DNA from 3 places in the Paenibacillus sp. p3-SID867 genome. Region 2 is predicted to be linked to each of the others. Evidence: riboswitches for the same ligand, from Rfam matches in the RefSeq annotation. Region 2 holds a riboswitch; each other region holds the start of a gene.

Region 1 (10,482 bases), 180 kb from region 2:
CTCCCCTGGCTCGTGAATAATCGGTATCCGTATGCGAACGGTCGTGCCCTCTTCAAGCTCGCTCTCATATTCCAGACCGTAACGGTGCCCATAATATAATTGGATCCGGTCATGAACATTTCGAACGGCCACGCCGGAGCCTGCCGTATTGATAAATGGAGCCGGATGTTGTCGCAGCGTTTCAACCTCTAATATCCTTTCAAGCATCTCGGGAGACATTCCGACCCCATTGTCCCTAACCGTCATCTCCAATAGATCGCCTTGTATAGCAGCCGTTATGTGAATATGTCCTTGATCCACCATATATTCAATGCCATGTACGATGGCATTCTCGATTAAGGGCTGAAGCACAAGCTTTAGCGTGTAGCAGGACTGCGCTGCCTCTTCCGCTTCGATCATAAAATCGAATTTCTGTTTATATCTCATTTGTTGGATGGTCAAATAATGCCTTGCATGCTCCAGCTCCTCACGGACGCTTATGGAGGTCTTCCCTTTGCTCAAGCTCAAACGAAACAGCTTCGACAAGGAAGTGATCATCGTAATGACTTCCTCCTTCTTGCTCATGCCCACCATGCGGACAACCGAATTCAAGGTGTTATATAAAAAATGCGGGTTGATCTGAGCCTGCAAGGCTTCCAGCTCGTATCTGCGCTTCGATTCCTGCTCTTTCACAATCTGTTTCATGAGCTGCCTGATCTTATCCAGCATCAGATTGAACCGGCTGGACAGCTGTACCACTTCCAGGGGCCCCTGCATCGGGAGCTCCACGTTGAAATCGCCACGTTCCACCGCCTTCATCGTTCTGCCCATCCGGCGGATGGGGCGGGTCAGCATAGCCGAGAGAATCAGGGAAACTGTGATGGCAAGCACCAGAACCATCGCCACGACCTGAACCAGATAACGATTGACCTCTTCTCTTGTGGTCATGATTTCATCCAAATAGGAAACCCCAACGATTTTCCATCCTATATTAACGACTGATTTCACCGTGTTCAGCCGCTTGACTCCATCCGATTCATCAATGTAGCTGTCAGAGGAAGTAAGTGCCCGCTCAACACTCTCATTTCGAAGCCCCATGTAAATTAATTGCTGCTGGGGATGATACACGATGTTTCCCGCTCCTTCATCGATGATGTACGCATACCCCCGCTTACCCAAGCTAATGCGGCTGCTTAGCTCATCGATTTTCTTGAAGTTGATATCTACCAGCAGAATGACATATGTTGGCTCCCCGTTATGAACAACCGTAATTCCTTTGCTCATCGTGACAACCCATTTAAATGTATGGTCGTACAAATTCTGCACATGCGGCAGTGAGAAGCTCAGATGGTTGGAGACTCTCATGGCCGAGTGAAACCAGCTTTGTTCCGTCACCCGCGCGCTGGCCTTAACCGGCATAGCCGGATGGTTCCTCAGCATATCGCCCTGTTCATTAAATAACGCGATGGAGACGATGTCATCCCGGCTTCGCATGATGGTATTCAGCTGTTGAGTAACCTGCTCATCGTCCCATTGCCCGTCCGCTAGCATGTTTTCCTCAATGGCCCGATACAGCTGTGCCATCCCGTCCACATAATCCTCAAGATTATAGCTTACTTGATCCACGATTTGCTGGGCATTCAGAAACACGCTTTGCTCCGCCGATCGGGAGAATTTATTGAACAACAGAACGGCTACCACGATCACGATCAGCAAAATAAATGCCGAGAAGGACCACATGATGATCGATTGAATGCTATGTGCGCGAAATCGCCTAATCCATCGCTGAATGGTTGGTTTAATCGAGTTCCGCTTGGCATACGCGATTTTCACCAGATCTACCCCCTCGCTTGTGTCCGGTATTCCTTGGGCGAGATGCCGACCAACTTCTTGAAGCAGAAGCTGAAATAATTCGGATCGGCAAATCCGACACGCTCCGCGATTTCGAAGGCTCTAAGATCCGATGATCGAAGAAGCTCCTTAGCAGTTTCCATCCGAAGCTGCATCAAATACTGCACGTAGGTCATTTTGACTTCTCTTTTAAACACAGCGCTAAAATAGCCTGTACTAATATGAAGCTGCATGCACAGCTTCTGCAGAGATAATTCCGAATCAACGTAATGCTCCCGTGTATATTGGAGTGCCTTCTCCACAATGTCTTTGTACGCATGCTGCCTGGAGCTGGCAATATGCTTTCGTATGGTCAAACTAATGTCCTGCAGCCAGGCTTTAGCCTCCTGTAAGCCGGAAAACTTAAAGATCTCCGCATGCAGCTGAAATCCTGCTCCGAACAACGCCTCGATCTCAACCCCGGATTCTTTGGCCGATCGCAAGACGGCCGTTACAACCTCCAGAAGGTATACCTGAACGTCCTGAATGGTACATGAGGCGCCAATGAGTTCATCGAATATATGCGAAATGGCTTCGGTCATTTCCTCTTCGGTTCCGAGCTTTAGACTGCGGATCAGCGCTTGCTCCTTTAATTCATCCAGACGAACCCCCTCCGGTCTCGGACGCTCGACATCATCGATGAAAATGACTTTCTCGGCACCCAGAATCAACCGGTAGTCGAGCGCCAGCAGCGCACCCTGATATGAAAGCTTCAGGTCTGTTAGATTCCCCACCTGTGAGCCCACTCCAATCGTAACCGGCAGCTTCAAATAATGAAGAATGCTTTTTAATAAACGGTCAAGTGTCAACTGCAGCTCGCTAAACCACGCTTCTTCCTCCCTCTCATCATTCGCAATCAGCAGCACAATGCTGTCCTGATATATGAATGCGCTTACAATAGATGAGGGATCCAGAAGCTCCTTAGCGATGTTCAGCATGGCATGCAGCATTAAATCCAAGTCTCCAGAATGGCGTAGGGAGGCTGAGGACGTTTGCTCCTTATCAACAGAAGCGGGATATAAGGCCATAACCGCAGCAAGGTAACAACCTCCATTCAAAGATAATTCGTAATTTCGAATCTTCTCCTCAACAATCGAGCGGGGTAATTTCCGGGTGAGCAGCGACGCAAGAAACGATTCCCGAAGCAATGGCAGGCTCGTGCGGTAATGCTCCTTCAACTGGCGCACATCCTCGCGCTCTGCAACCTCCAAATCGATCTTGTCCTTGATCTTCCTCAATAGCTCCATAAAGCTTTCGGCTGAGAAAGGTTTAAGCAAATACTCGTCCACGCTGAGCGTAATCGCTTGACGGGCATAATCAAATTCATCGTATCCGGTTAAGATCACGATTTTGCACAGCGGCTGAAACTCTCTGAGCCATGAGGCCAGCTGGAGCCCATCCTGAAACGGCATACTGATATCGGTAATGACAACTTCCGGCTCCAATCGCTCCGCAAGCTCCACAGCCTCTCTCCCGTTCTCCGCCGTTCCCTCGATCGTGAATCCGCAGGCTTCCCACTGGATTTCCTGCACGAGTCCCTCTCTTACGTCGGCTTCATCGTCCACTAACAGCACTTTGTACAAGGCAACCCCTCCTGTTCTAATCTGTCAAATTAGTTAAAAGAATCTAATGTGATCTTACCGCGGCCCATCCAAATTTGGAATGCATCATTTACACGCTGCTTTGAGGCAAAAAAAAGAACGAATGCATGGCTCTTGAACAACAGAGTGATTTCTGTTCGTTAAGTCATGATTCGTTCTGAACTCGATTGTATAAAATCCTTACGCCTGGGCCGGTATGGAGACGGGATTAGCAGGCGTGCCTAACCTTTTGATGCTCAGGTAGTAGGCAATGCCGAGTGGGATGACGGCTCCGAGCCAAGCCAGCGGGTTCGCCAGACTTGCGCCGAGGAACCCGATCTGCGCGGTCAGGAAGATGGCAGCCAATACCCGCATGATCAGTTCCATGATGCCGGCTACGGTTGGGATAAAGCTCTGTCCCAGTCCCTGCAGCGTGAAGCGGTAGATGAACAGCAGCGAGAGAAGCAAATAGGTGCTTCCGTTCGATAAGAAATACAGCCTGCTAAGGGACAGCAATTCTTCCTGTCCTTGACCGACAAAGAGGCTGACGGCTGCAGGACCCGCGAATATAACCAGCAACCCCACGGCGATGCTGAAAGATCCCGAGACCCATATACATTGTTTAACTCCAAGCTTAATTCGGTCTATGCGATTCGCACCGAAGTTCTGGGCCGCAAAAGTCGCCATCGTAATGCCAAAGGAACTCATGGGCTGCGTAGCGAGCATGTCAATCTTCTGAGCAGCAGTATATGCGGCTACGGCTGTTGCCCCAAGTCCGTTAAGCGTAATCTGAAGAATGATGGCACCGATTGCAATGATGGAGGCTTGGAAGCCCATCGGGAAACCGACCCACATATGCCGGTGTATAAATGTCCAATCGATGGACCAATCAGCATTCTTGAACTGCAGAAGCGGAACCTTTTTATGAATGTATAACAAGCAGAGCAGGCAGGAGAATAGCTGCGATACCACCGTGGCAAGCCCTGCTCCGGCTACTCCCATCTTGAATACGAGAATAAATAACAGATCGAGTACGATATTCAGAATGCTTGCGACCACCAAGAATAGAAGCGGTGTCCGGCTGTCCCCAAGCGCTCTGAGCAAGTTCGCCAGCAAGTTGAACAGGACGGCTGCCCCAACACCCCAATTAATGACGATTAAGTACGAATAAGCATCATCCAGGATTTCTGCCGGCGTGTTCATCATGACGAGGACAGGCCTCGTGAATATGACACTCACAATGGTCAGAAAAACCGTGAATACAAGGCTAATCCATATACTCGTTCCCACGCTTTTGCGAACGCCCGCGATATCCTTCGCGCCAAAACGCTGGGCCGTTATGATGGATAAACCTGCGGTCAAGCCTTGGGCAAAGCCAATGACAAAAAACAAAATACTGCCCGTCGAGCCAACGGCCGCAAGTGCGTTCACACCAATGGTGCGCCCCACAATCAGGGTATCCGCCATATTATAAAATTGTTGAAAAATATTTCCGATCAAAAGCGGGATCGTAAACATGATGATCAGCTTGATCGGACTTCCTTGCGTCATGTCTCTCATGTAGATTCTCCTATGCCGTCATAAACGTTCCTCTATATATTTATTAGATAATATAACGCTATAAACTGTGCCTATAGAGCAGCACCTTGAAAACATTATAATGGGTGAGGGTCGTTTGTATTCTTGTGTATCTTATCATGAAAGAACATAAATTTCTGCATATTTATCATCAAAACCACTAACAAAACTAAGTCACTATGGTCAGAACAGTTCATACCGGATTTTGATCCGCGAAATCATTTCAATGAAAAAGATCAACCAGTTAATCGGTTGACCTTTTTTTCAGAAGATTATGGATGCACCACCCTAAGAATCGGTAATGATTAGGCTTCCTCAATAGCAAGCTCATCCAAAGCCTGCTTCGCACGCGAACGCGCTTCCTCTACTGTGCCGGCGGTTGACAACGCAACTGCGACCCGTCTTCCAACCTTGGTCACCGGTTTCCCAAAAATGCGCAGCTGCGTATTCGGAACAGCCAGTGCTTGCTCGGCACCGGTAATTGTGTAGTTCTCCAGCTCTCGCGCCGCTTTCAGCGGACGGCTGGCTCCAGGCGTTATTAATTCGATCTCCGGGATCGGAAAACCAAGAATGGCACGGACGTGAAGCGCGAATTCAGATAAATTTTGCGTCACCAGCGTAACCAAGCCGGTATCATGCGGTCGCGGAGACACCTCGCTAAAATACACTTTATCCGCAGCAAGGAACAATTCAACACCAAACAAACCATATCCGCCAAGCTCGTCGGTAATCGTCCTTGCAATATATTTAGCTTCCTCCATTTGCTCATCGGACATGTTGTGCGGCTGCCAGGATTCGATATAGTCCCCGCTCTCCTGAATATGACCGATTGGCGCACAGAAGCTTGTTCCATTGACGGAGCGAACGGTCAAAAGCGTGATCTCTGACTGGAACGTAATGAATTCCTCAATGATCACTCTGCCGTTCTGCACGCGGCCGCCTTCCATCGCGATGTTCCAGCAGGACTCGATATCCCCTTCGCAGCGGCATACACTCTGGCCTTTGCCTGAGGAACTCATCAGCGGTTTAATCACGCACGGAAAGCCCATATCCAGGACAGCCTGTTTAAATTCCTCATAAGTATCGGCAAATCGATAGCCTGCAGTAGGCAGTCCCAACTCCTCGGAAGCCAACCGGCGAATCCCTTCACGATCCATCGTAAGCTTCGCAGCTCTGGCAGTAGGAATAACCCGGTACCCCTCTTCCTCCAGTCTAACCAGCTCCGAAGTAGCGAGCGCCTCGATTTCGGGTACGATCAGGTCCGGCTTCTCCAGCTCGATGATTGCGCGTAATTTCTCCCCATCCAGCATATCGAGGACATGGCTGTGATCGGCAACATGCATGGCAGGAGCGTCGGCATAACGATCGACCGCTACGGTTTCAACACCCAGTCTCTGGGCCTCAATCACGACTTCTTTTCCGAGTTCTCCCGAACCTAGCAGCAGTATTTTCTTCGTTTTTAACATCGTTGTTTTATCCCCTTTTCGTAGTTTCAGAGACTTATAAAAAAGCAGAAAATAATAAAGAGGTAAGGGAAATAAGCTTCCCTTACCTCTGCCCAGGCGTACGGCCGTCGTCATCTATGTGCTCCCTCATGGTCCCCCATGCTACGCCAGTTACACATAAACCTATACATTGTTATTTAAATCATACTTAATCTTCCCGTTAATTGCAATATCACCGTAAGGCGACATTAGGATTTAGACTTCAGCATATCGATAGCATCCTTCAGCGATTGCGAAAGCCACTTCTTGGGATGGATTTATCGCCAAAACGAGAAATTTCGTTAAAGATCTATCGCTTTAAAGGATTGATGAATGATAGGGTCCAACATATAATATGGATAAATTCATTCCTGTCAGATATTTGAAAGGAGACTTGCTGTGCTGCCCTATTCCAACCCCAATCATGATTTTGCCTTTGAACAAGCCGTAATCGGAATGGCATTGATATCGCTTGATGGTTCGATTCTTAAGGTCAATTCGGCACTAAGTGATCTATTGGGATATTCACAGCAGGAGTTAACTGCCGGGGCGTCACAAGAAGATAGCAGCATCCGCGCCTTATTGAATCAAGTGGTTTGGAACACAAGAGCCACTCAAGATCAACAGCAATCCATAACCCAGTTTGAATATGTTTACCACCATCCATCCGATCGTGAAGTACACCTCAGTTTACGTATCAGCGTTAAGGAGGAGCTGGCGCAGAGTTTCCGTGGCTACTTGGTACAGTTTGAAGATCGAACCTTGTTGAGACAGCTCATGAAACAGCTGGAGCGGAAAGAACAGAAACTCAACGAGAAGGAAAATTCGTTTCTGCAGCTGCTGGATGGGCTTCCCCTCTCCGTACTCATCACAAAAAAGGGTATTGTCCACTATGTTAATTCTGCCGCGCTCAGACTTGTTAATGCTGCGCATCCCCGCGACGTCCTCGGGATTTCAACCGACGTGGTAGTCGACGCATCGTACCATAACAAACTGATGAAACGCAGGGCAAAATATGCCGAGAGCGGAGAGATCGGAAGCGTCGATTATCTGATACGCTGTCTGGACGGGCAGGAGAAAATGGTCACGGGATTCACGTTGACCATAAATTATGAAGGCGAAAAAGCGGCGGTCGGAATCTTTAAAGACATCACAGAGCAGCAGATGGAAGAAGATCGCGTGATGCAATCCGAGAAGCTGACCACCGCCGGCCAGTTGGCCGCCGGCATTGCCCATGAAATTCGAAATCCTTTAACTTCGATTAACGGATTCGTAAAATTGCTGCGATCTGCGGAACGCAGCAACGAGCTCTATTTTGAAATCATTGAATCGGAGCTCAAACGCATCGAGCTCATTGTCAATGAACTCCTGGTGCTCTCGAAACCGCAGAGTGTCCATGTCAGCGGACCCATCGACGTGTTTGCCATTATGGAACAGATCATTACGCTTATGAAGGTTCAAGCAGCCCTCAAAAATATCGAGATCATCCCTCATTATCCGATGGCACCGGTCTTCGTCCAGGGTGAAGTAAACCAGCTCAAGCAAGTGTTCATCAATCTGCTGAAAAATGCCATGGAAGCGATGAATCAAGGCGGTACCATTACCCTGGACATTTTGCACAACGCTCAAGAGGTTCAAATCATCGTGCAGGACGAAGGGATTGGCATGACGCAGGAGCAAATCCAATCCCTGGGACAGCCCTTTGTTACGACCAAAGACACCGGGACGGGACTGGGACTGATGATTACCAAGAACATTATTCATAATCATGGCGGTACGATGAACGTAGAGAGCATACCCGATTATGGGACAACCTTTACGATCCATTTACCGGCTTTATAACGCATACATATTATCGGAATGGTGAAGCCAGTTGATAGCCGATGTAATAAAAGACTTCTCTGATTAAAAAAGGAACTTTGCTTCTCAGGCTCTGATACGCACTCCGGGCTGTGGGCGAAGGATTGGCTTCCAATCCCATGTCTTCCGCCATCATCATCGCCCGCTTCATATGCAGCGGGTCACTTACAATGAGGTAAGAGGACAGCCCTGCTGAATCTCCTACCTTATTGGCAAAGTGCAGATTCTGCTCCGTGATCGTCGAAGCCGACTCGACAAGGATGTCACTCTCTGGAACACCGTGCTCGATGGCATACTGCCTGGCAACTTCCGATTCGGCAAGTTCATCCTCCGAACTGCGTCCGCCTGTAAATATCAGCTTGTCTACGTACTGCCGGTTATACAGCCATAGCGCATGATCAATGCGTCCCTGAAAAACAGGGGATGGCTTCCCTTCCCATACAGCAGCCCCCAGCACGATGGCTGCATCAGACGGAATATTGGCTGTTCTTTGCGCATAATTCCAAATGGTGATGCCCACATATAGCGTATAAATTAACAGGATTCCAATGAATCCCCCCAACACATAAATCACGGTACGCTTTCTTCTGCCCCGAGCTTCCTTTGCCGGCATATTTTGTGTCATGCTGCACCCCCAAATACCCAATCTTAAATCTACCCTTAGTGTCCATTCTATCATTCTCAGCAAAAAAAGCCTGCTGGCTCCCTTATTGAGAGCGTCAGGCTTTCTTTGCTGTCAACTATCGTTTTTTCATTCTAGTACTAGCGAGGGTAACACAAACTCGAATCTACCGTTTAATCCGCATCACATCCATGCAGCGTGACTCTGTTCTTCCCTTTGCTCTTGGCCATATGCATCGCTTTTTCCGTCTCCGCAATCAAATCCGTGAACTTTAACATGGATGCTGGTGTAAGGCATGCCGCCCCCACGCTAACGGTCATAAACCCATCCTCTGCCGAGCGATCCTTGGGAATGCTGAGTGCAAGCACGCCCAGGCGTATCTTCTCGGCCAATTCATAGGTACGTTCGGGACTTTCGTTTTTCAGCTTCAGGATAAAGGTGCCGCCACCGTAGCGTGATATAGACGCTCCATAGTGTTCGCCAATAATTTTCAAGGCATCGGCTATCCATTGCAAACATAAATCACCGCCATATAAACCATGAAGAGTATTATATACGCGGAAGTCGTCAATATCGACCATCATTAAGGCTAAAGGCAGCTTATTCTGAACACATTCCTCCCAGTCCATCGACAGTTCTTTTTCAAAAGTCAGCGGATTGGGCAGTTCGGTCAGCGGGTCTGTTGTCACATAATTTTGAAGCTGATCCAGCACGTCGGAGTATACCCGATCCGGGCCGTCTTCCGCCGTGCCTTCTCTCAGAATCACCATAATGGAGGATTTACGCCCTTGATGAATAGCAGCCAGCATAAATTCAAGCTCGATCCCGTTGCCCTCCAGCGTAACAAACCTGCCGCTGCCGGATACTAACTGGGCTTGATTCTGCTCCATCCGTTTGATCTGCTCTCTCAGATCATCTCGCGAATCTTCTCTAGCCAACCTGTATATCTCAAGCTGCAGCAGCTCTTCGGGTTTCTTTGCACCGAACAGCGATTCGGCCTGCGGATTGCAATACATAATGGTACCTGCCGTTGTCAGTGACAAGAAAGCGACAGGCGACAGGCCCATAAGCTGCAGATACCGTTCTTCGTTCTCTCTGAAAATTCTCGCATTCTGTATGGCCTGTTCTTTTGCTTGCCTTAATTGATCATCCGTCTGCTTGCGGACAATCGACTTCAATTGCGGGAGAACGCTTAACTCCTGTGACTTCCAAGAATATGAGGTCCCCTCAACCACCTGTCTCCATTTTTCGAATGATTTACGCGGTGATAAACGGACCTTATCCTCCTCTTGGATAACGGCTTTGGCCGGATCGCCGGCCCAATCCACAATTTGAACAACCTCGGGCCTGAACCACATCACATAATTTTGTTGGCCTGGTGACAAAGCGAGATACAATACACCTGATGCGATATCCCTATAAGCTTTAGCGGGTTCATATTCGGCACTGAGTTTAGAACTGTGGTACGTATAATCTTCGGCCCGGGCAG
Region 2 (10,482 bases):
TACCACGCCACTGAGCAAGCTTTCCCACTCCTGAATAATGCGATTTTTATTCAGACGATGGCCGATCAGCGTAAGATATCCGCGTTGCAGCTGCAGCGTGCTTGGCTTACATTCAAGCTCTGACCCCGCCCACTGAACTAGAGAGGGACCCGTCGAGAGATGGATGTAACCTTTGGTCCGAATCAGGCTGGAGCCCAGTGCACCGAGAAAAGTTTCGATCGCGCTCAACTGAAGCGGGAAGGGGGATGGAGCAGATAAGGTCAAGGTATCCATGCCCGTGAAGGATGTGCTGCTGTGTCCGGACTCTTCTCCGTGCAGATGGCTATGGTGGTCATTGGCAGATCTCTCTGGCTGGTGGTGCGCATGCTTGCTGTGATCATCAGTCAACGGTTTGTCTTGCGAATGATCCGCAAGATCTCCTGGCTTCCATTGCGAAGTTGGAAACGAATGGCTCGGGTCCTTAGAGGCCTCAAGCTGAAGCTGAAGCGTCGAAAACACTTCATTTTCATCCAAACGGCTGTAGTCGGTTACGGACAGGCTTGCCGTCGTGTTTATTTTTCTAATGGAGGTCATGACTTTGTTGATCTGTTTATCGTCGCAGTCCCCGGCCTTGTTAAGGATGATCATATCCGCGAAGCTGATTTGTCCCCGCAGGGTACGCACCAGCTCACGACTGGATGCAAAGAAGCTGTTGTACTCGAGAAATTTGCTGCAGTCGGCCAAGGCAATTTTGTGCTGGATTGAGATTCGATCAGCCAGGGACGGATCCTGCAGATCCTCAAGAATCTGTTCAGGATTCGCCACGCCGGTCGTTTCGATGAATATGAGATCCGGCTTCTGATCTAACAGGGTTTGCAATGCTTGACCCAGCTCGTCTCGCCGGGTGCAGCAGATGCATCCGTCGAGCAGCTTCTCAATCGGAAGATCGGGGATTTGGTTGGAGACCGTATCACCATCCACATCTTGTTCGCCCATCTCATTCATAAGCACGGCGGTTCTCCACTGCCGCTTGGCGGCATATTCCAGCAGTCTGAGCAGCAGCGTGGTTTTGCCGCTTCCCAAAAATCCGCTAATCAATACAACGGGTATCTTGTTCATTAATTGATTTCCTCCTTGGTCTCGTTATCATTCGAATACAGCTCGTCAAACTCCGCGACGGAGTCCGGATTCGTGAAAATGTAAGGGGATGCCGGCTGCTCGATCGGCTGAATCTGCTTCGCTTGAATTTGCAGCGTCTCTTTACCATTCAAGGTGGCGACCTGGATCGTGCCATCAATCTGGACCCACGTATCATTAGCGAACGACGCAGCATTCGTGCCCCGCACAAGAACCCCGAACGGTACGGCGTCTGCCGTGCAGCACATCACGAGGAATCGGCTGACGGCAAAGGTATCCTCATTCATATGTCCGTCGCGGAAGACGAATCCTTGCACCGAGATGGTTTTTCCTTGAAAATGCTCTTTGTACATATCCATGGCCCCGACGGTTTCCGAGAAAATGTCCGGTTCCACCTTAATGACGGGCAGCGTATATAAGCGCTTGGCAAGCTCTGCAAACTCCACACTATAAATGTCCTTGGCAACGAATCGTTCGTTCAAAGCGATATTTTCTTCTGCTCCTTGATCCATGCCGGGTAATCGCTTATCCGTGGCTGAAAAGGCGGACGTGTTGCGGTCATCGGTTTTACGCCGTACATCGGGATTCGGATAGGTGTAGATCATTCCTTTTTTGGCTGCCATATCGCTGCCCAGGGCTTGGTCCGGCAGGAACAGGCCAAACAGCAGCGGCACCGTGAATAACCCGTATACCGTTATGTTTTTGACAAGGCCGGCAGGCAGGGGATGCTCGCAATCACACACCTCTCCGGAATCGCCCGCAAGGGAATGCCACATCATCCCGAATGCAATGAACAACAACGGAACCGGGCAGAGAAGCAGCAGGGTCTGCATATGAGGCGCTAGGTAATATTCAAGCGAATCTGAAGCATTCAGATGCATGATATAAGCGGCGAGAGCCGCAACAAGCAGCGACCGGAGCGTATAGTGAATCCGTATCCTCAAACTGGACTTCATCCTCCCAATCACCTCCAATCTCAAGCGGATACCTGATCAACCTAAACGGTCCCGGTAATCTCGTTTGGTTTTTTCATCAATCTTTCATCCTTAGGCAGCTATCCACCCAGAAGAGCGTTGACGGCTACAGAGCCGATGAAGACAAGCGTCATCACCAGCAGGCTTAAACCGATGACGAATTTAGTCTTGAAGGTAGCCGACAGCATGAGCAAGCTTTTGAAATCCAGCATCGGGCCGAGCACGAGAAAGGATACGAGCGGACCTACGGTGAAGGTGTGCGTGAACGCCGATGCCACAAATGCATCCGAGGTCGAGCAGAGGGACAGAATGAAAGCAAACCCCATCATGAACAGGTAAGAAGCGGTGGGACCGTTCCCCAATGCCAGCAGCTCTTCTCTAGGAATGAAGGATTGGATGCAGGCTGTCAGGAATGCGCCAAGAACCAGGTATTTGCCCATTTCGATCAATTCGTCTCCGGCGTGGACAAACAGGCTTCTCCAAGTTTTGGGATGCTCGTGCAGCTTGCGTTCACCAACGGCGGAATCTTGTTCGGAAAACTCTTGTAAGGAACGCTTGAGCGGGTTGTTCCTTGAAAAAACATAGACAAGCAAACCTACCGTTACCGCGACTGCAAAAGCCAGTCCCATCCGGCCGATCGTCACTTCGGGATGCGAACGGAAGGCCATGATCGTCGCAGCGAACACAATGGGGTTCAGGATAGGTCCGCTGAGAATAAAGGTTACAGCGATGTAGGCAGGCATCCCCTTAAGCATCAGCCTTCGGACGACCGGGATCATCCCGCATTCACAGATGGGAAACACGATCCCCAGCATGGAAGCGAACAGGACGCCGATGACCGGATTTTTGGGCGTGATCCGACGCACCCACTGTTCTTTAACGAACAGCTGAAGAAGGGACGACAGCAGCACTCCAAGCAGTACAAAAGGAAGCGCCTCAAGGAAAATGCCCGTAAAAACCGTTTTTACCTGCTGTATGTCACGGCTAGATATTAGACTTGTATCGTTCTGCAGCCATATCGTCAAGACCGGTATCACGAAGACAAGCGGAATCATGAAGGGCAGCATTTTGAAGATTACCGGATATTTCATTCAGGCCTCCTGGAGCGAATTGTTCTTAAGACATTCTATGCTTGTACCATCGGCAACATACTAGATTCTTGCAAATTAATCAAAAAGATTACGATTTAATACGTGAACTTCAAGACCGGTAGCGCGAAGTCCAAAGTCGTGGTATATTTAAAAAAAGTTATCTGTGTGTTACTGGCGTAGCTTGGGGTACCAAGAGGGAGCACATAGGATCATATGCCGTACGCCTGGGCAAGAGGTAAGGAGACGATCAGTCGCCTTGCCTCTTTATGTTTTTAATACAATGGCGAAGGAGCGGATTAGCATGAGTAAGGAACCCGTAATTTTGGATGGAAAAAAGGTATCCGATGATATTAAGGCAAAGCTGGCGGTGAAGGTACAGGAATTGAAGCAGCACGGGATAACGCCTTGTCTGGCAACGATTCTGGTTGGCGATGATCCTGCTTCTGCGACCTATGTGCGGATGAAGGGAAATGCTTGCGAGCGGCTTGGTATCATATCCAAGAAAGTGGTGCTGGAGACATCGACCTCGACCGAGGAGCTGATCGCCGCGATACAAGAGCTGAACGAGGATCCGAATGTCCACGGTATTCTGCTGCAGCATCCGGTGCCGCATCATATCGATGAACGGGCGGCTTTTGATGCCATTGCCATTGAAAAAGACGTGGATGGAGTAACCACGCTCGGTTTCTCGCAAAATGCGTTTGGTTTTGCCGATTATCCGTCTTGTACGCCTGCCGCGATTATTGCGATTATGGATTATTATGACCTGCCGATCGAAGGGAAGCATGCCGTGGTGGTCGGACGCAGTCCGATTCTGGGTAAGCCGGTATCGATGATGCTGCTCAATCGCAATGCTACCGTTACGATCTGCCACTCGAGAACGAAGAACCTCGGGGAGCTTGTGTCCCAGGCGGATATCGTGGTTGCGGCCGTAGGCAAACCTAATTTCATTCAAGGGAGCTGGATTAAGCCGGGTGCCGTTGTATTGGATGCCGGCTACAATAAAGGGAATATCGGCGACTGCGATTATGAAGCCTGCGCGAAGGTGGCATCTGCGATTACACCGGTACCGGCAGGTGTCGGCCCCGTTACGATTGCTACATTGCTGAAGCATACCGTCGAATCGGCCGAGCGAACCGTGCAAGCCTAAAGGAAAGCCACAGACTATTTGCATATGAATGAAGGTGCGCCCATGAAATGCTCGATGAGGTTCGCTCGGAAGTGAAATAAGCCCATAGAAGAAGTCCGCCTGCACAAGGCGGACTCTTTTGTTGTCGTTAGATATGAAAATGACGGCAAATTGCGCTTATGTAAAATACCACAGAAACCGTGCTCCAGCGCGGTTTTTTATGCACTATCGGGAAGTGTTCGAACGACCTTGCTGAAATAATGGCTTGCTCTGAAATGCTTTTCATCATTTACAATATGGTTACTGGCTAGAATCTACGGAAGAGGGGCGAGTTTCATTGAATAAGAAAATCATATTTTTTGATATCGACGGGACGCTGCTGGATCATGAAAAGAAAGTTCCGGCTACAACGAAAGAGTCCATTCAGGAGTTAAAGGATGCCGGGCACATCGTCGCTATAGCGACAGGGCGCGCTCCCTATCATTTTGAAGAGCTGCGTGAGGAGCTCGGTATCAATTCCTATGTTTGTATGAACGGTCAGTATGTGGTTCATGAAGGCAAACCGATCCATGGAAATCCATTGGCGCAAGATGCCTTGCAGAAGCTGACGGAGCAGGCCGTTGAGTTTGATCATCCGATCATATATGCCGGCAGTGAAGCCATGAAGATGAACGTAACCGAGCATGTTCATATCGATTCCAGCTGGGGGGAACTGAAACTCACGATCCCTGAATATGATCCGGAATATTACTTGGGCAGAGATATTTATCAGGCTATTGTATTCTGCACGGAGGATGAGGAAGCGGCTTACGTGAACAATTTCGCAGGTCGGTTCGATTTCGTTCGATGGGGTCCTTATGGAATCGATGTGCTGCCGTCCGGGGGATCCAAAGCCGAAGGGATTAAACAATTGATTCAGCTGCTGCACATCGATCTGGAAGATACGATTGCCTTTGGCGATTATCTGAATGATCTGGAGATGCTGTCGTACGTGGGCCACGGTGTGGCGATGGGCAATGCGCCGGAAATCGTCAAGAAGGCGGCCAGGCATATAACCAGGGATGTTGATCAAGACGGTATACAGTACGGCCTCCGTCTGTTGGGTCTACTGGGTAAGGAACCGCAGGAAATCGTGTAGTTATTTTACGATAAAAAGTCATGCAGCGTGTCAGTCTTCGTTCCTGAGGGACGATAAGGACTGACATGTTTTCGGTTTGAAGTGCATTTCGAGAAGCGCAGTTTTGACGATGGAATGAGGGAACAACATCGCTGTGAGATGAGAGCATTGAAGAAGGTTATCTTATGACCTGGGACAATCCCGGCCATAGGATAACCTTTTTTAGATGAAAGTGCAGGTCTTCACGCAGCCTGCTTCCTGGTTTAGCAGCCTTACAACAAGTATAATCAAAAAATAATTGTAAATAATTATTAATTGTCTATATACATTAGTGTGCGTCGTACAGTATAATGATTACAGGAGTTGATGATATGTCAGAGGATCAAGATATTCTGAACAGTTTGGTGCAGGAGCTTCGGCGAGGAACGATCATACTTGGTGTCCTCAGCCAATTGTCGGAACCTCAGTATGGATACTCATTGGTGACCATATTGCAGGAGAAGGGTATCAGCGTGGAAGCGGGTACTCTGTATCCCTTGCTGCGGCGGTTGGAGAAACAAGGCTTGCTGGATAGCGAGTGGGACACGAATGAAGCTCGTCCGAGAAAATATTACATCATAAGTCAGACAGGGAAAGAAATATATCGGCAGCTTTACCATGAATGGAAAGTTATGATGACAAGTCTTGAAGGGCTTGTTGATGACAAGGGGGACGTTTAGTAATGGATCTGATTAACAGGTATATTTATGCAGTGACGCAGAAGCTGCCCGAATCACAAAGAGCCGATATTGAAAAGGAACTTCATGGACTCATCGAAGATATGCTGGAAGACAGGGGAGCAGGCGTCGGGATTGCAAGCACTGAAGATATAGAACAGGTGCTGCTCGAGCTCGGGCCACCCGGAGACATGGCAGCTAGATATAGAGGAAGAGAACGGTATCTCATTGGACCCGGTTTGATCGACAGTTATTGGTCTGTCCTGCGGATTGTATTGTACTCGGTCGTCATCGCTCTTGGCATCGCGTACATGGTTGATTTCTTTACAAGCTCGGATCCTACCGCCGAGAAGCTTCTGGAGTACTTTATCTCCTTGCTGAGTGTGGCTATTCACGGGTTCGCATGGGTTACCGTTATTTTTGCCTATATCGAATATCGCGGTGCTCGGCAAGTTTCTAAGGAAGCTTGGAAACCATCGGATTTGCCTGTAATTCCGGAACCAGCTGTACGGATTAAACCGATCGAGCCGGTGCTGGGCATTCTATTTTCCGTGCTGTTCTTCGTCCTGTTCACGTTTTCCCTTAATCTGATCGGTGTTCATCGATTTGATGAAAACTCGATCGCCATTCCGGTGTTTGAACAGGCTGCCTTTGCCAAGTATTTGCCGCTGATATGGCTTCTTACCGCCTTCAGCATATTCAATGAAGCAAGGAAATTAATCACAAGAAAGTGGACGCCGCAGCTTGCCGTCATGCATGTCATATTTAACGTTGCTTCCGTTATCGTTGCGGTGATTCTGTTCTCCGATATGGCGATTTGGAATCCGACTTTCATGGAGCAGCTAGCACAGACGGGTTTCGTAACACCGGGAAGTGAATCGTACGACATCGTAAAATCAGTTTGGGATCGATCCAGAGATGGTCTTATTTACGTCATCGTGATCATTACTCTTATTGATACCGTGTCCGTTCTGATGAAGAGGTTTCGGCGGAAGGAAGGAAATACAGCGTTAACCAAATAAAGACATAAGTGTTGAAGTAAAGGGTGTCCCAAAAGATCTTGGATCTGGCGGGATGCTCTTTTTTTTTTGCTATTAGGAGACAATCCGTATACGAATCGTTCCAGGAACGACACGCAGCTTGTTGGATAAGCATAGGATAAGGAACGAAGCAAATAATTTTTTGACAAAAATGTGAATGATATGTGTCAAAATTATGTACAATGGTGTTATAATAAGGTAAGAGTTAAATGAAAACCCTTACAGAATGAACGGAGCTGATTATGATGAAATACGCAATCCATTACTCTACGAGAATGAAAGACGTTATTTTATTTTCCTTTGTCATTAGCATTATCCTGTTTCAGGTAGCTACCTTGACCCAATATTCCTATCCTGTCCTATTCTATATGCAGATGGCGGTGAATGTCGTTGTTGTTGCGGCACTAGCAATTGAAGGGTATGCCCGATTGGTGAAACGGGAAGTGAATATTCAGGAGAATTCGGATATGATTACCATCAATGGCGTAGAGATTCATGCCGATCAGATTCGTGAGATCAAGGTTTCCGGATGCCATAAAGCCGCATTCCAGATAAACCTCAAGAACAAGAACGTGAATCCGATGTATTGCTGCTTTAAATTTGAAGAGAAAAATTGTGAAGGAATTCGGAGTCTCACGCGTTGGGCCGAGCGGAACCAGATTTCCGTGCGTAAGGTAGGACCGCAAACCCGTTCCGGGTTGGTACTCACATCAAACCACTAGTTAGCCTAAATTATATTATGAATAGAAGCATCTGAACCTTGAAGAATGGGTTCAGGTGCTTTTTTGATGTAGTTGTAGAGGAAAGGGGGGGCCGGGCATTTGTACCTATAGGAACTGAAATTTTAACCCATGTTAAGATCCTGTTTCAATGCAGGTTAATTTCGTCAGAGATCCAGCTAAGAATGAGAGTTACTTCGCGTTTGGAGAGGAGATTCAGGTTTGGCGATATCAAGGTAAGACGAGGCCAAGCTGTATACGGCGGGGTTTGAACGCTGGATAAAACCAAAAGCATGGGCCTGAATTCTCAGTTCCATGCTTTTGTTCGATTCATTATAAACAGGCGTTGTCGTAAAGTTTGTAACTTAGCTGCTGCAGCCGCCGCCACAGCCACTCCCGCAAGAGGATCCGCTGCTGCAGGATGAACCGCTGCTGCAAGAGGATCCAGATCCGTCGCCTGAGGATCCATCACCCGAATCGGATCCGCCGGACCCGCATGCCGAGGCGTAGGTGCATGAGGAGCTGCTGTTATTTTTATGAAGCTCGTGCTCATCAGGGATCATGTGGTCACCAAATTGTTCCGGTGCGTTCCAGGCAAAAAAGACGGCCGCTGCCAGGAGCATATCGCTATTTTGGAAATTGACCGACTTCTCTTGTCGCGCCGGCTTCTCTTGGGCGGTTCGAACCCGATCCTGCAGATCCTGGATGATCGCATCAATCGCCGTGCGGGCTGCAGGAATCTTCTCATAGGTCCAGGCATTAAAGCGCTTCTGGCCATGATTCACGGTGAAGTGGCGGGAAGTTACGGCCTCCAGTTCTTCGCGCGGCAGCGGGACGCGGAAGAAAGCCCCCCATAGCTTGGCGCTGTATTCATGCCAGCCGAATAATTGTACATATACCGTATCAAACCACGCACGTTCATTCGGAATAGGCACATGCTCGCTTCCGGTGTTTGGAGCGTGGTGAAGCATTTTGCCAAGAAAGCGTTCCGAGAATTGCTGGTACTCGTAAGTATACATCAGCATTTCATGCCATACTTCATCCACGTCTTTGCTGAACATCGGGACACGATCCAGCACCGCGCACATGATAAAGAACCGTTTAAGCTCCTGCCATCTCCATTCGTACTCCTGTTCGGACAGATTCGGATGCTCACTCATTACTCGTTGCTTCAGCATGTTTTGATAGGTGTAGGGGAGCGCAGCCTCCAGTCTGCCGACAAGCTCAGTCGCCGGGCTTCCTGCCTTGACGATCGGCGGCAGCTCGGGTAGTTTCCCGCGTCCGTGCTTATTGCCTTTTGGGAGCTGCTGACCGCTGTGTTTACGCAACGAGCGTTTCACTAAATAAGAAATAATCCATACATCCACCGCAACAAATAAAATAATCAGAATCCAGGTTGTTGTGTTCATTACATGTTCCTCCTTCTTTATCGTGTTCGGAGGTCGGCTTATTATTTCTCTCCTGAGTAAATTATGGCAAATGTGATGCGTGTTGGCAATTGAAATTGGAGAAGATCATAACTTGAATTTAGGGGCTTCTTTATGATACATTCCGTGTGTGTCAAGCGAGTGTTTGATCATGGGGCCATGATCTCGATGGATGGCCATTACGTTTACTTTAGGAGCATACATATGTTAACAGGTTGGAAACTATCCGTAATAGGTATTCTTGTTGTAGGCATTACCGGCATCGTTGCGTCTGTTACCGGTCTGATCGAGCCCGGCCGGGCGATAGCGCTTTTCGTTGTATTCGTACTCTTTATTGGGGCGCTGGAGCTGCTGGAACGAATCAAGAGCCGCAGAAAGAAGAAGGGGGAAGTGCGATCTTCCAAATAAAAATGCACAGACAGCAAGGAGGGAGCTTGTGAATTGGGTAGCTGTACAGCCGTACTACAAAATCAACCGAGTGGTGGATGGTATCGAACAACGGACGGAAGAGCAGGGGCGGGAGATGTTCCTGTACGAGGATCGAATCGTAACGAAATACCGGGAGTTCCCGATCAAGCAGGTCTTTGATCTGTCGTATCGGCCTATGGGAGACGGCGGTGGTTTCTTATATTTGCACACCCAGCAAGGCGTGTATTCTTACACGGTGAAGGATGATCCGGGTTCTTTCATATCGGCATTTAAAAATCTCTAATGGCATGATCCATAAATAAAACTGGTCTCAGGTCCAGTTCATCTCCTCGCCTGCAGCACGTTTGCGAAAGCCACGTTGTCATATAAGCTGATACTATATTCTAGGGACGGATTAGGGGGACAGGAGTGGATACGCTATTAGATTTTATTGAACAGATCGGGCACTATGCATTATTCCTCGTATTGTGCCTTGGATTGGTCGGTCTTCCTGTGCCTAATGAAGTTGTGGCAATGACAGGCGGAGCGTTAGCGGCATCCGAGATTTTAACGCCGGTTCCGTCTTTTATCATGACCTTTCTTGGCGTGTGTTCGGGATCGACGGTAGGTTACATGCTTAGCCGCTTTACCGCGAGCAAGCTGTTAAACCGCGCACAGGAAAAGTCGAAGATACGCCAGTTTCTCGATGTATCCGAACGGTTGACCCGTCAATATGGCAATTACG
Region 3 (10,482 bases), on a different contig from region 2:
TTGGCGGCAGATCTTGCTCCGAGCAGCACTCAAATGCTGTGGATGGTGGATATCTATGGCTTCACACTGGCTGGCTTCCTCATTATCATGGGGAAACTAGCTGACCGTATAGGACGCAGAAAGCTGCTTATGATTGGAGCAGTTACATTCGGTGTGGCTTCCGTGCTTGTTGCTTATTCGAACAGTGCGGAAATGCTGATCGCGACCCGTGCGTTACTGGGCATCGCAGGTGCAACCTTAATGCCTTCCACACTATCCTTACTAAGGAATATGTTCCTGGATCCTCAGCAGCGCAGTAGTGCCATTGGCGTATGGATGATGTGTCTAGTGGCGGGAAGTGTGCTTGGTCCAGTTGTCGGGGGATTGATGCTGGAATGGTTCTGGTGGGGCTCTGTTTTTCTGCTGGGCGTACCCGTGATGCTGTTGCTGCTTATTACTGCTCCATCCTTGTTGCCTGAATATCGGGGGCCGACATCGGAACGGCTGGATATGTTTAGTGCGATCATGTCCCTGGCAGCGATCCTGTGCGTGGTTTATGGCATTAAGAGTATGGCCAAAGAAGGGCTCGATGTGGTGTCCATCTTGATCATAGCTGCCGGTTTGCTTATTGGGTGGGGATTCGTGTATCGACAAAATTACGTGAAGGAACCACTAGTGGATATAAGGTTGTTTCGCCTTCCTGTTTTCAGCGGGGCGCTGTGCATGATGCTGCTTGGCTTGCTTACCATAAGTGGCCTTAATTTTTATATTGCCCAATACTTGCAGCTTGTGCAGCATCTGTCCCCGTTTATGGCAGGGCTTTGGCTGATTCCATCGGCAGTGGGAATCATTATTGGTTCAGTGGCAGCTCCGTGGTTTGTCCGTCGCTTTCCCCCAGCTTATGTGATCGGAGTCGGTCTGCTCATCGCCTGTATAGGTTTAGTTGCCATTACGCAGTTGGAGGCTGCTTCAGCTTTGTCTGTACTGATTGTTGGTAGTGTAGTCTTTTCGATAGGCGTGGCGCCGTTAACGGTATTGGGGACCGACCTCATTATCGGAGCAGCCCCGCCGGAAAAAGCCGGATCTGCCTCCGCGATATCGGAAACAAGTGCCGAATTGGGAGCAGCATTAGGAATTACCATAATGGGAAGTATTGCAACAGCGGTTTATGATCGCCAAATAAGCAGTTCGCTGCCCGAGGAACTTCCCGTTTCCGCAGCACAGGCTGTAAAGGACTCTCTTCCAAGCGCTGTGGAGGCGAGCGCAGCCTTGCCCGCGGAGCTGGCAGCAGAGGTAGTCGGATTGGCACGCGAGGCATTTACAGCGGGTTTGAATACGATTGCTGCCACTAGTGCCGTGCTTGCTTTACTAGTGGCTGGATTAACCGTTTTTCTGCTGCGTAACGTATCCGCCAGAACTGAATGATGCTTAATTACTATATATTGCTTGTCAACGTGTGGTACCACAAAGCATCCAAAAAAACATTAGGAAAGGATTGAGTATTTTGAGTTCCAAAAATAAAGACTTATTTTCTTTTGAGTTTAACCAAGACCCCTATCCAACTTTTAAAAACTTACGTGAAAATGAGCCTATTCACCTTGCCAAAATGAAAAATGGTCAATACACATGGGTTGTTACAAAGTATGAAGATGCAACACGGGTGGAAACTTTGGAAGCACGAGGATATACCAAGCATACCTGGTATATGTACTCAGGCTCTATCGAGCTTGATGACTCTATACCAAACCCGCTATTTCCACAGGGCTTCATGGTTCGGCCGATCAATTCTAATGACTTGGAACAAAAAGTAAATATCATGGGTGGTTCAGCTGGGCTGACAGCGCCTATGATGGAAGTATACCAGCGCCTGATGAGTAGCCCGACGTACAAGCAGGAATTGGACTTAGTAATTGTCGATGAAGAAGATCAGATCGTTGGGTTTGCAAACGTGTGGCATGACACAGCTAATAATATTGCGAACATTGAACCGTTCGGAACCGCACCGAGCCATCGGAGAAAGGGATTGGCCACGAACTTGCTCTATGAGTGTATGCACCGCTTGCGAAAGATGGGGATTTCTAAACTCTACATTAACCACGGCGGTTTATGGACCCTAGATCCAGAGCCTGACGATGCGATGCGGGTGTATATCAAGGTAGGATTCCAATTACTGGGCAACATGTTTGTATGGTATAAGGTTTGCGAGTGCAGCTAACGGGAAACGCTAGCCCAATAAAAACAAGAAGACAGCCGATTACATTGATCGGCTGCTTTTGTTCAACTAACGGGCAGGTTAACGTGGAAACATATTTCTCATACTTCAATTCCATGTTATGGTAATATAGAGTTGGATTTATGAAAAGTGTACAAGGGTGTGTAAACGAAATGGCTGAAGAACCGTTCATCTTTCTAGCGTGTATAATATGTTTTATCGTTAAGAATGGATGAATGTTAATAGTACATATGGAGGTAATTAAGTTTGAAAACTCACTACTATCTCAGTTGGTTTAATGACTTTTTTCCAGAGAAGCTGGTCAAATGGTTGCATGAGGATATAAAAGACAGAAAATCTCTTGTTATGATTAGCGCTCAACCATCTGGTTATAAAGGTGAGCAAGTTAACATTGATGATGTTTTTGAAAGGACATGGTTTAATCAGGCTAACATTATTTTTGATGGATATCATTTAATTGATTACCGCATGCAGAAGGAAGATGCCCAGCGATTAATTCAAAAAGCTTCTGTCATTTTTTTATGCGGTGGAAATACTGTTTTGCAGAACGATTTTTTGGTTGAATATGAATTATCGGATGCGATTAAGAACAGCAATGCCTTTATAATGGGTGCCAGCGCTGGTGCGATAAACATGTCTGCAAAATGGTTATGCTCGAAAAACGCTGGCTATGAAGTTGAAACAAATACTATTTATGATGGTATAGGCTTTGATCGTTTTGCCTACGAATCTCATTCTAGACTCGACTACGCCGCGCTGGTTCAAGGCTACCTGTTCCCCTTGTCTGAGGAGATTGATGTTTATGCGGCAGAACAGGAGAGCGCTATGCGTGTAAAGGACGGCAAAATAGATATAATGGGTAATGTATACTTAATTTCCCACTCAAAGATTCAGAAATTGGTTGAGACGTTCTAATTAGGGTGAGTGGCTGTGACCTAACAGAATTGATTCCTTTTTATGAATAATTAAGGCTTACAGCGAATCATCTCAGGTTTCCTCTCTATGATTGGAATACTGTTTCTAAACAGATGCAATCTTAATATCCCCAGGACTTATTGTTGGGAAGAAATGATAAATTTTTTAGACCGCCTTCAATGGCGGTCTTTCTATGCTTTGTTTTCGAACTCTTTGGGATGTTTTACGTTATATGTATTATTAGGATTTAATTTTCTGCATTGGAGGGATGTTTGATGAGGATAAAATGGTACGTAGTCATTGCTCTAGTTTTGATAACAGGTTGTAACGTTCAACAATCAACCTCAAAAATTAGTGATACGGAGACTCCGCATTATGTCCATCCGATGAGTAATATCCCTGAAGACACCATTCTCATTGAAAACCTACTAGACGAAATGGATCAGGGGAAATTTGAGTACGATTCAATTGAATGGGGAGAGTTTGTTGTTGATCCTCATCATCAAGAATTCAAGAGAGGAGACGTGGTATATCTAAATACGCCTAAGGAAAAGTTGGAGAAGCAATCCTCAAATATATCAGAAACGAGAATATTACGAATTGTTGGAATGCCGGGGGAAAAAATAAAAGTAAACAATGGTCAGATATATATCGATGGTTTGCTCCTTGACGCGTTTTACGGTAACGCAAGAAATAAGGGATTTACGCAGGAGCAATATAAGGCTTGGGCTGAAGAGAACGGAAAAGATCCTACAAGGTTTAAAGAATATTTCACGAAAAAATTCAAGGAAATTAGCATTCCTAGTGAACATTATTTTCTGATAGGCGATAATTGGTGGAGAAGCATAGATAGTTTTAGTTTTGGCACTGTACCCAGAGAGAAGCTGATAGGTAAAGTAATAGGATATAAAAAATAAGACTTATAAAGCATTAATCGTCCAGTTTTCTGAGATACTAATTGAACCCGATGAAGATGTACGCACTTGGTTGTAGCTTCGTCAAGTAGTCAGTAAAAAGAAAAGCGGCGATTAGTTTCCCGGTATTCTTCCGGGAAACTAATCGCCCATTTTTATTTTGAAAACGTTTCTCTATAAAGGCTGCTGGAAAAGCGATTAAAAAAGCAGCTCATGGCAATAGTAAGGCGAGCAAAAAACACAACATGGATATGAGATATCTGAAAGAGCACGGGAGATGTTGTGAAAACAGGAATTAGCGGCCGTAAATTGAACAAAAATGGTACTTCTCCACGAGCAAACAGCCAAGTTAACAAATGGAATAAAAATGCCGGTACTACTAAATATGAGGCCAGAGTAGTAAAAACTAACATGTGTAATAGACAGCAAGCCCTTAAATGGGAAAAAGGGAATTCTATGAGTAAACATCAAAGGCCACGTCCATGGGAATATGTCGAGGGACAAGAACATGGTCCGATTGAAAGTCGCTAATTCAGCAGCTTTTTTATTTTATCGGTACAAGTTCTTGTCCCGAGCCAAGGACAAGAACTTGTACCGATTGCCGTAATGGACAAGAACATGAGCCGATTACCGATTAGATAAGTGTCTAACTATATTTCCATCCAATTTAATCAAATCCGACGGGCAGTTTAGCTGAGCGAAATTATATCCCACAAGTGGTTTATCTGAATGTCGGCTATCCGACGAACCCAAGATTCGATGTACCAAGAAGCAGCTTGCCAGCAGCAACCTGATCTAATAATGAACTTTCGGTAGTACCAACCCAACCTGGTTATCGAATATAGGTTGCATTAATGACACGCCCTTGACTACTCATTATTCGTTCACGTATAGCAAAAATGACAATGATCGTTACCGGTAGATTTGCTGCTCCGCACATCATACCGATTTTCCAGAATGAATCAACTTCCAACAACGCTGCCGCTAATGCCGATAAAGACCCTGCACCAATGTACATGGCGGAGCTGTTTAAAGACATAACAGTGCCCCTTGATTATAGCGGTATCTTTTTTCTCATGATGGGTGAGGCTTTATCTCATGCGTTTGCTAATGATTACGGCGATTACGGATTCCATATCATTCTTCCGCTTGTCTATGCTGCGCTTGGCATCGCTTCCTGGGCGTTGCGTCAGAAAAGCCGCAGACTTTAATGGCATAAAGAGATTAGAGGCGATATGATAATGTTCTATAACGTTGATTGAAGTAGTAGAACTAGCTGGTTTACGTGCCAATGATACCGCTGATTAGCGGTATACTTTAACTATAATTAGGTATTATCTGTCTATTCCATTATTTCTTTGATACCCTGTTAAATATGTGATGGTAACACCGAGGAGGTAGCGAATCATGGTTGAGAAAATGCACGTCGACGAAAAGGAACTTGATGAAGCGCTCGTTCGTCGTCTGCTTGTTGCACAGTTTCCCCATTGGGCGGATCTATCCCTGCGACGGATCGAGCCGGCTGGCACAGTGAACGCCATCTTTCGGCTAGGCAACGAATATTTAGTTCGGCTCTCGCGGCGGGAAGGGCCTACGACACCAGAAAGTCCCGAGTTTACTTGGCTGCCTAAGCTTGCTCCATTGGTTCCGCTGGAAGCTCCTGTACCAGTCGCTCTAGGGCACCCGAATAGCGAATATCCGTGGTTTTGGTATATACACACATGGGTTGAGGGCGAGACGGTGCCGATAGAGGAGATTGACGCGATTCAGGCAGCTCGTGATCTTTCGGAGTTCGTTGCAGCGCTGCAACAAATCGATTCATCGGGTGGGCCACAGGGACGCGGCATTCCTTTGGCTCAAAGGGATGAGGGGTTCCGATACTGTTTGGCACAGTTCGATGGCGATGTTGCTGCGGTGTCTGATGTGTGGGAATCGGCACTTGCCGCGCCTCCGTGGAGCGGCCCACCAGTTTGGCATCACGGCGACCTTGACATGCGTAACTGGCTTGTGCGAAATAAACGAATCACCGGTGTGATTGATTGGGATACAATGGGCGTTGGCGATCCTGCATGCGATGTCATGGTCGCATGGAAGTTACACTCGCCGGCAGCACGTGACGCGTTCCGCAATTATCTACCTACGGATGACGCTACATGGGCAAGAGCCCGCGGATGGGTCGTATCGCAGGCGGTGGCAGTGTTGGCTTACTACACGCCAGAAAACAATCCAGTTCTGTACCATGAGGCAAAATCCTGGCTCGACCTAGTATTGTCAGAATGATGCTTGATAATCTTGCTGTTAAGTATCAATGGTGTCATAGAGATCGAATCCGATAGTTGAATAATTATAAAGGCAAATCGAGTAGGAGGGGGCGACTAACCCCCGTCTTCTCACACCACCGTACATGCGGGTCCGCATACGGCGGTTCCAAAAGGTTAACAAAGCTCCAGATAACGAGTAAGTAAATTTATCAGCCCTTTCGCTTCCTAATAGGAGTTCGGAAGGGCGTTGTTCGTGTTGCGGGACATTTCCTAAGCACCTCTACGGGAGTTGGCCATCTTGGACGCTGCCCATTCGGGCACACCCAGTGCCCGGAGCTCCCGGAGGCGGGTGCGTACCCGTTTCCATTGTTTCCACAAGCACATTCGCAGGCGCCTGCGAATCCACTGGTCGAATCTCTCACAGTGGTTCTTGGCAGAAGCTATCCGGAAATAGCCCATCCAGCCCATGAGCCTGATTGTGTAGTTATGTTATGAGTTAGGAAATTCAGATTATTAAGTTAGCGGACAATACTGAAGGCGAAATATGAAGCTTACAAAGTCTGAGCTCGTGGAGTTGTTAATCCAATCAGAGCAATACATTGCTCAGAACAATAGGCTCTGGTTGAAAAATGAATTCGAAAAATACCAATAAATAAGCATAAGCAAACACAAAAGGGAGCCTGTGCTTGCTTATGCTTTCAATTATCCTTTCTGTCTTTCTCTAACGGGAAACGATAGCGTAGGAGCTGCATTTGCGGAACCTTTTTTGGTTTGTTGAAGCAACGGGTGGGATTGTTCATTACTGTGCTTAGAACAGGCCACAAGAATTCTGATTAGTCTATCTAAGTTCGAATATTTTGAAAAATGTTGTTGATCTCAATCGTTCGCCAGTCTTATAATAAATAGTAAACATATGGGATGCGTAACTGGCGAGAACGTAGATTACTACGGGGGAGCGCATCCGTCAAATAAGCCGTTCGCCTGGGCAAAGCATTTGGTTGATTTTTAACCAAATGCTTTTCTATTTTTCGAGGAGAGTGCTGGGATGGGAGCAGTGAAAAAAGTAGCGGTGCTGGTGTATGAGCAAGTGGATGCATTGGACGTAACGGGACCATTCGACGCGTTCGCGGTGGCGAGTAACTGGGGACAGGACTTTCTGGTCTATACGGTCGCTCTGGAATCAAAAACGCCGATTAGGACAATTAGCGGCTTGACGATTCTTCCGGAATTCGCTGCTTCAGAGTGTCCGACGCCAGACATCCTGATCGTTCCGGGAGGCTGGGGAGCACGCAAGGAGATGCATAATGAGAAGTTAACCGATTGGATCAAAGAAACCTCCCAGTGTGCTTCATTTACTCTGTCCGTATGTACGGGGGCATTGCTGCTCGCCAAGGCCGGACTTCTCGAAGGACTACGTGTGACCACCAATATACGGGCGATGGATTTACTTATTGAGGCCGCGCCGGCGAGCGCGACGCTGATAGAGAACGTCCGATACGTGGACAATGGCCGAATCATTACATCGGCTGGTGTTACGGCAGGCATAGATGCAGCGCTACATCTTATCGCAAAGCTTCACGGGGAGGAACGGGCGATCGATACTGCGTCGAGGCTGGAGCATGACTGGAGACGAGAGCCTTCCGAATCGCTGGCTATCCTTAGGGCAACATATGAAGATGTGGACGGTATTCGCTCCCTTTTTATCGACGCAGCGCAATGGATTCATTCGGTTCATGGCTTCTGGCAATGGCGTGTAGAAAGCTTCGAACGCGAGATTGTCGATGCATTTGTCCGTGATAATGAAGTGTTCGTCGCTGTTCTAAGGAATGAACTTGTCGGGTGTCTCTCCGTCCACTGGGTATACGAGGAAATATGGGGAGAGCAATTTCACGAGGACGCGGGGTATGTTCATCGGTTATGCGTCTCACACAAACGGAAGGGAGAAGGAATTGGCCGTGAACTCATTCGCTACGCGGAAAGTTATGTTCGGGCCAATGGAAAAAGCCGGCTTCGTCTCGACTGTATGGCCGACAACCCAAGACTAAATTCATACTACGTAAATCTAGGATTCGTGTTGCAGGGTCGCTTTGACGCGGGCTCCTGGAGCGCGCACTTGTATGAGAGGGAGATCATCGCAAAAGCATAAACCATTTCCATTCGAAAAAACCATTTAAACCAAACCGTACCTTTCCATGATGAAGATGATGTTATAAAATGTAAATATTACTCTGAGGTATCGGCGAGCGCATGAAGAAATAAATGATAGTTAAATACACGGGAGGCGATTCCATTGGTAACAAAATAAAATGAGAAAATCGATATGCGAACTCGAGCCCCAAATTAGCATGCAGATTTTCTCTTAGCCGTTGCAAATAAAATTTAGAGGAGAATTTGACATGCTAAATAAAATAAGAGAATCAATCTATTACCTAACGAACCAAAACAATAAGGAAAGACCGACGCTAGGACTCGTTTGCGGAGACAAATACAGCCTGGTTATCGATGGCGGAAATTCGGTTCAGCACGCACGGGACTTCTTGCGTGAAATCGGGAAATTAAACGTACCTCCGATAAAATATTTGGTCATTACGCATGCGCATTGGGATCATTTTCTAGGGATGAACGAATTTGAAGCAACAATTATAGTTAATACCCGAACGAATGAAATCATTCAGGAATGGCGCGGGTTTTCGTTTGACGATCGTTCTCTCAAAGAATATGCAGATGCCAAAAAGATCGATTCACTATGTGTGGAGATCATCAGGAGTGAAATACCGGATAGAGACACATTCCAGTTAACTTCGCCGGATATCATTTTTGAGGAATCCCTTCATATCGACTTAGGATATAAAGTTTGTGTTCTTGAAACCATTCGAAGCACGCATACGGAAGACTCAACCATCGTATATATTCCGGATGAAAAGGTCCTTTTTCTGGGGGATAGTGCATATGGCACAACGAAAAATTCTTTGTATCATTTTAAGCAATCTCTGTTATTGCCTATGATCGAGGATATTCGGAAATATGACGCCACTCACTTCCTGCTGGGGCATGAATCCATTTGTGACACGGCGGAGATGGATCTGTATTGGAAAGAGCTCATCTCAACGAGCAATGCAGTGACATCCGCATCTATGGAGAAGGCGGTAGAGGCTTTTGAAAGGGAGCACAACCGAAAACCCTCTGAAGATGAACTCTTTTTCTTAAAAGCATTCGTGAATGATCAGATATTAAAATCGCAATACGAACAAGCGGAAAAATAAAAGAGGCAGCTGACTATATTTATTAGACAGGATTCATTTGTGAGTTTTATAATCTTCGAAGAATGCTCAGAGAGGCAAATGACCCAGCTTAAGATAAGGTTATCTCAAGCTGGGTCGATTTTTTTATTCTTTTGAAAGAAGGGATTCAAGAATCGTTTGGTCATCCGGTACTTACAAGAATCAGATGCGGAAGAATATCTTCATACTTAGGAGAACAAAAATGATATTAGAACTTAATAAACAGGATTTTTATAAAATACGGCATATCACCGATCAGTGTCAAACGTTGAAGTCAGGGCGATCGTTAATGGGAATAACCCGGGCAGAGTTTATGTTGATGATTTAACGGAACCAACTGCATCATTGGTTTGGATCCAGGGCCAAAAAGGTTTTCAGATTGTCGGCAATGTGCAAAGCCAATCTTTTCTAGCGGATTTAGAAGGATACATGAGGCAACATATCGAACCCAAACTAAAGAAGTTAAACATTCATTCGGTTGAGATTGGTGCGGAGATGAATATTTGGGCTGAAGAAAGCTGAGTATGTTAGTGGAGAAATAAATATTCAACCAAAAGAAATTAAAAAAGCCAAGTATATTCAATTAAATGAATCTAATATAGACCAATACATAACCTGTCCGCAACAAAAATCTCGTACGCTCGATGCGATGAAAGAAAAGTGTTTTGTTCCGTATGAAACGCGGGAAGTAAATCCAGCATATAACTTATTGTCTAGGTTATACAATGATTAATAAACTTGGATTTGTTAAGCTAACAGGAAACGATAGTTGAATAAAGCAGAGAAGGCAGCTGGTCAGAGCGATCAGCTGTCTTGTTAAGCTAACGGGTAGGTTAATGCAAAAAAGAATATTCGGGTAGCTTAGGGTAATTAATTTAATTATTAAACTAATGGAATCT

What was found. Region 2 has a riboswitch for ZMP and ZTP ahead of M4D81_RS07835 (bifunctional 5,10-methylenetetrahydrofolate dehydrogenase/5,10-methenyltetrahydrofolate cyclohydrolase). Riboswitches for the same ligand answer to the same signal wherever they lie in the genome.
Region 1: it holds a riboswitch for ZMP and ZTP, as region 2 does, so the genes downstream of both, purT (phosphoribosylglycinamide formyltransferase 2) here and M4D81_RS07835 (bifunctional 5,10-methylenetetrahydrofolate dehydrogenase/5,10-methenyltetrahydrofolate cyclohydrolase) in region 2, are expected to answer to the same signal.
Region 3: it holds a riboswitch for ZMP and ZTP, as region 2 does, so the genes downstream of both, M4D81_RS32525 (GNAT family N-acetyltransferase) here and M4D81_RS07835 (bifunctional 5,10-methylenetetrahydrofolate dehydrogenase/5,10-methenyltetrahydrofolate cyclohydrolase) in region 2, are expected to answer to the same signal.

The regions. Positions count from the first base shown of each region.
Region 1 is NZ_JAMBDM010000003.1:535,629-546,110, reverse strand. It holds gene M4D81_RS08725 (cache domain-containing sensor histidine kinase) at 1-1,812, opposite strand, end outside; gene M4D81_RS08720 (response regulator) at 1,818-3,452, opposite strand; gene M4D81_RS08715 (MATE family efflux transporter) at 3,651-5,009, opposite strand; gene purT (phosphoribosylglycinamide formyltransferase 2) at 5,333-6,493, opposite strand; ZMP/ZTP riboswitch at 6,577-6,657, opposite strand; gene M4D81_RS08705 (PAS domain-containing sensor histidine kinase) at 6,911-8,353, shown strand; gene M4D81_RS08700 (YdcF family protein) at 8,364-8,996, opposite strand; gene M4D81_RS08695 (diguanylate cyclase domain-containing protein) at 9,167-10,482, opposite strand, start outside.
Region 2 is NZ_JAMBDM010000003.1:356,088-366,569, forward strand. It holds gene M4D81_RS07820 (CobW family GTP-binding protein) at 1-1,098, opposite strand, end outside; gene M4D81_RS07825 (TIGR03943 family putative permease subunit) at 1,098-2,072, opposite strand; gene M4D81_RS07830 (permease) at 2,171-3,181, opposite strand; ZMP/ZTP riboswitch at 3,339-3,418, shown strand; gene M4D81_RS07835 (bifunctional 5,10-methylenetetrahydrofolate dehydrogenase/5,10-methenyltetrahydrofolate cyclohydrolase) at 3,483-4,331, shown strand; gene M4D81_RS07840 (Cof-type HAD-IIB family hydrolase) at 4,648-5,448, shown strand; gene M4D81_RS07845 (PadR family transcriptional regulator) at 5,799-6,146, shown strand; gene M4D81_RS07850 (HAAS signaling domain-containing protein) at 6,149-7,165, shown strand; gene M4D81_RS07855 (hypothetical protein) at 7,426-7,905, shown strand; gene M4D81_RS07860 (glycine-rich domain-containing protein) at 8,268-9,311, opposite strand; gene M4D81_RS07865 (hypothetical protein) at 9,534-9,737, shown strand; gene M4D81_RS07870 (hypothetical protein) at 9,766-10,041, shown strand; gene M4D81_RS07875 (DedA family protein) at 10,167-10,482, shown strand, end outside.
Region 3 is NZ_JAMBDM010000031.1:12,478-22,959, forward strand. It holds gene M4D81_RS32485 (MFS transporter) at 1-1,404, shown strand, start outside; gene M4D81_RS32490 (GNAT family N-acetyltransferase) at 1,484-2,194, shown strand; gene M4D81_RS32495 (Type 1 glutamine amidotransferase-like domain-containing protein) at 2,459-3,127, shown strand; gene lepB (signal peptidase I) at 3,403-4,044, shown strand; gene M4D81_RS32505 (hypothetical protein) at 4,324-4,572, shown strand; partial or broken gene M4D81_RS32510 (DoxX family protein) at 5,097-5,252, shown strand; gene M4D81_RS32515 (aminoglycoside phosphotransferase family protein) at 5,449-6,321, shown strand; partial or broken gene M4D81_RS32520 (group II intron maturase-specific domain-containing protein) at 6,528-6,773, opposite strand; ZMP/ZTP riboswitch at 7,215-7,296, shown strand; gene M4D81_RS32525 (GNAT family N-acetyltransferase) at 7,348-8,448, shown strand; gene M4D81_RS32530 (MBL fold metallo-hydrolase) at 8,699-9,565, shown strand; gene M4D81_RS32535 (hypothetical protein) at 9,842-10,105, shown strand; partial or broken gene M4D81_RS32540 (DNA mismatch repair protein MutT) at 10,098-10,316, shown strand.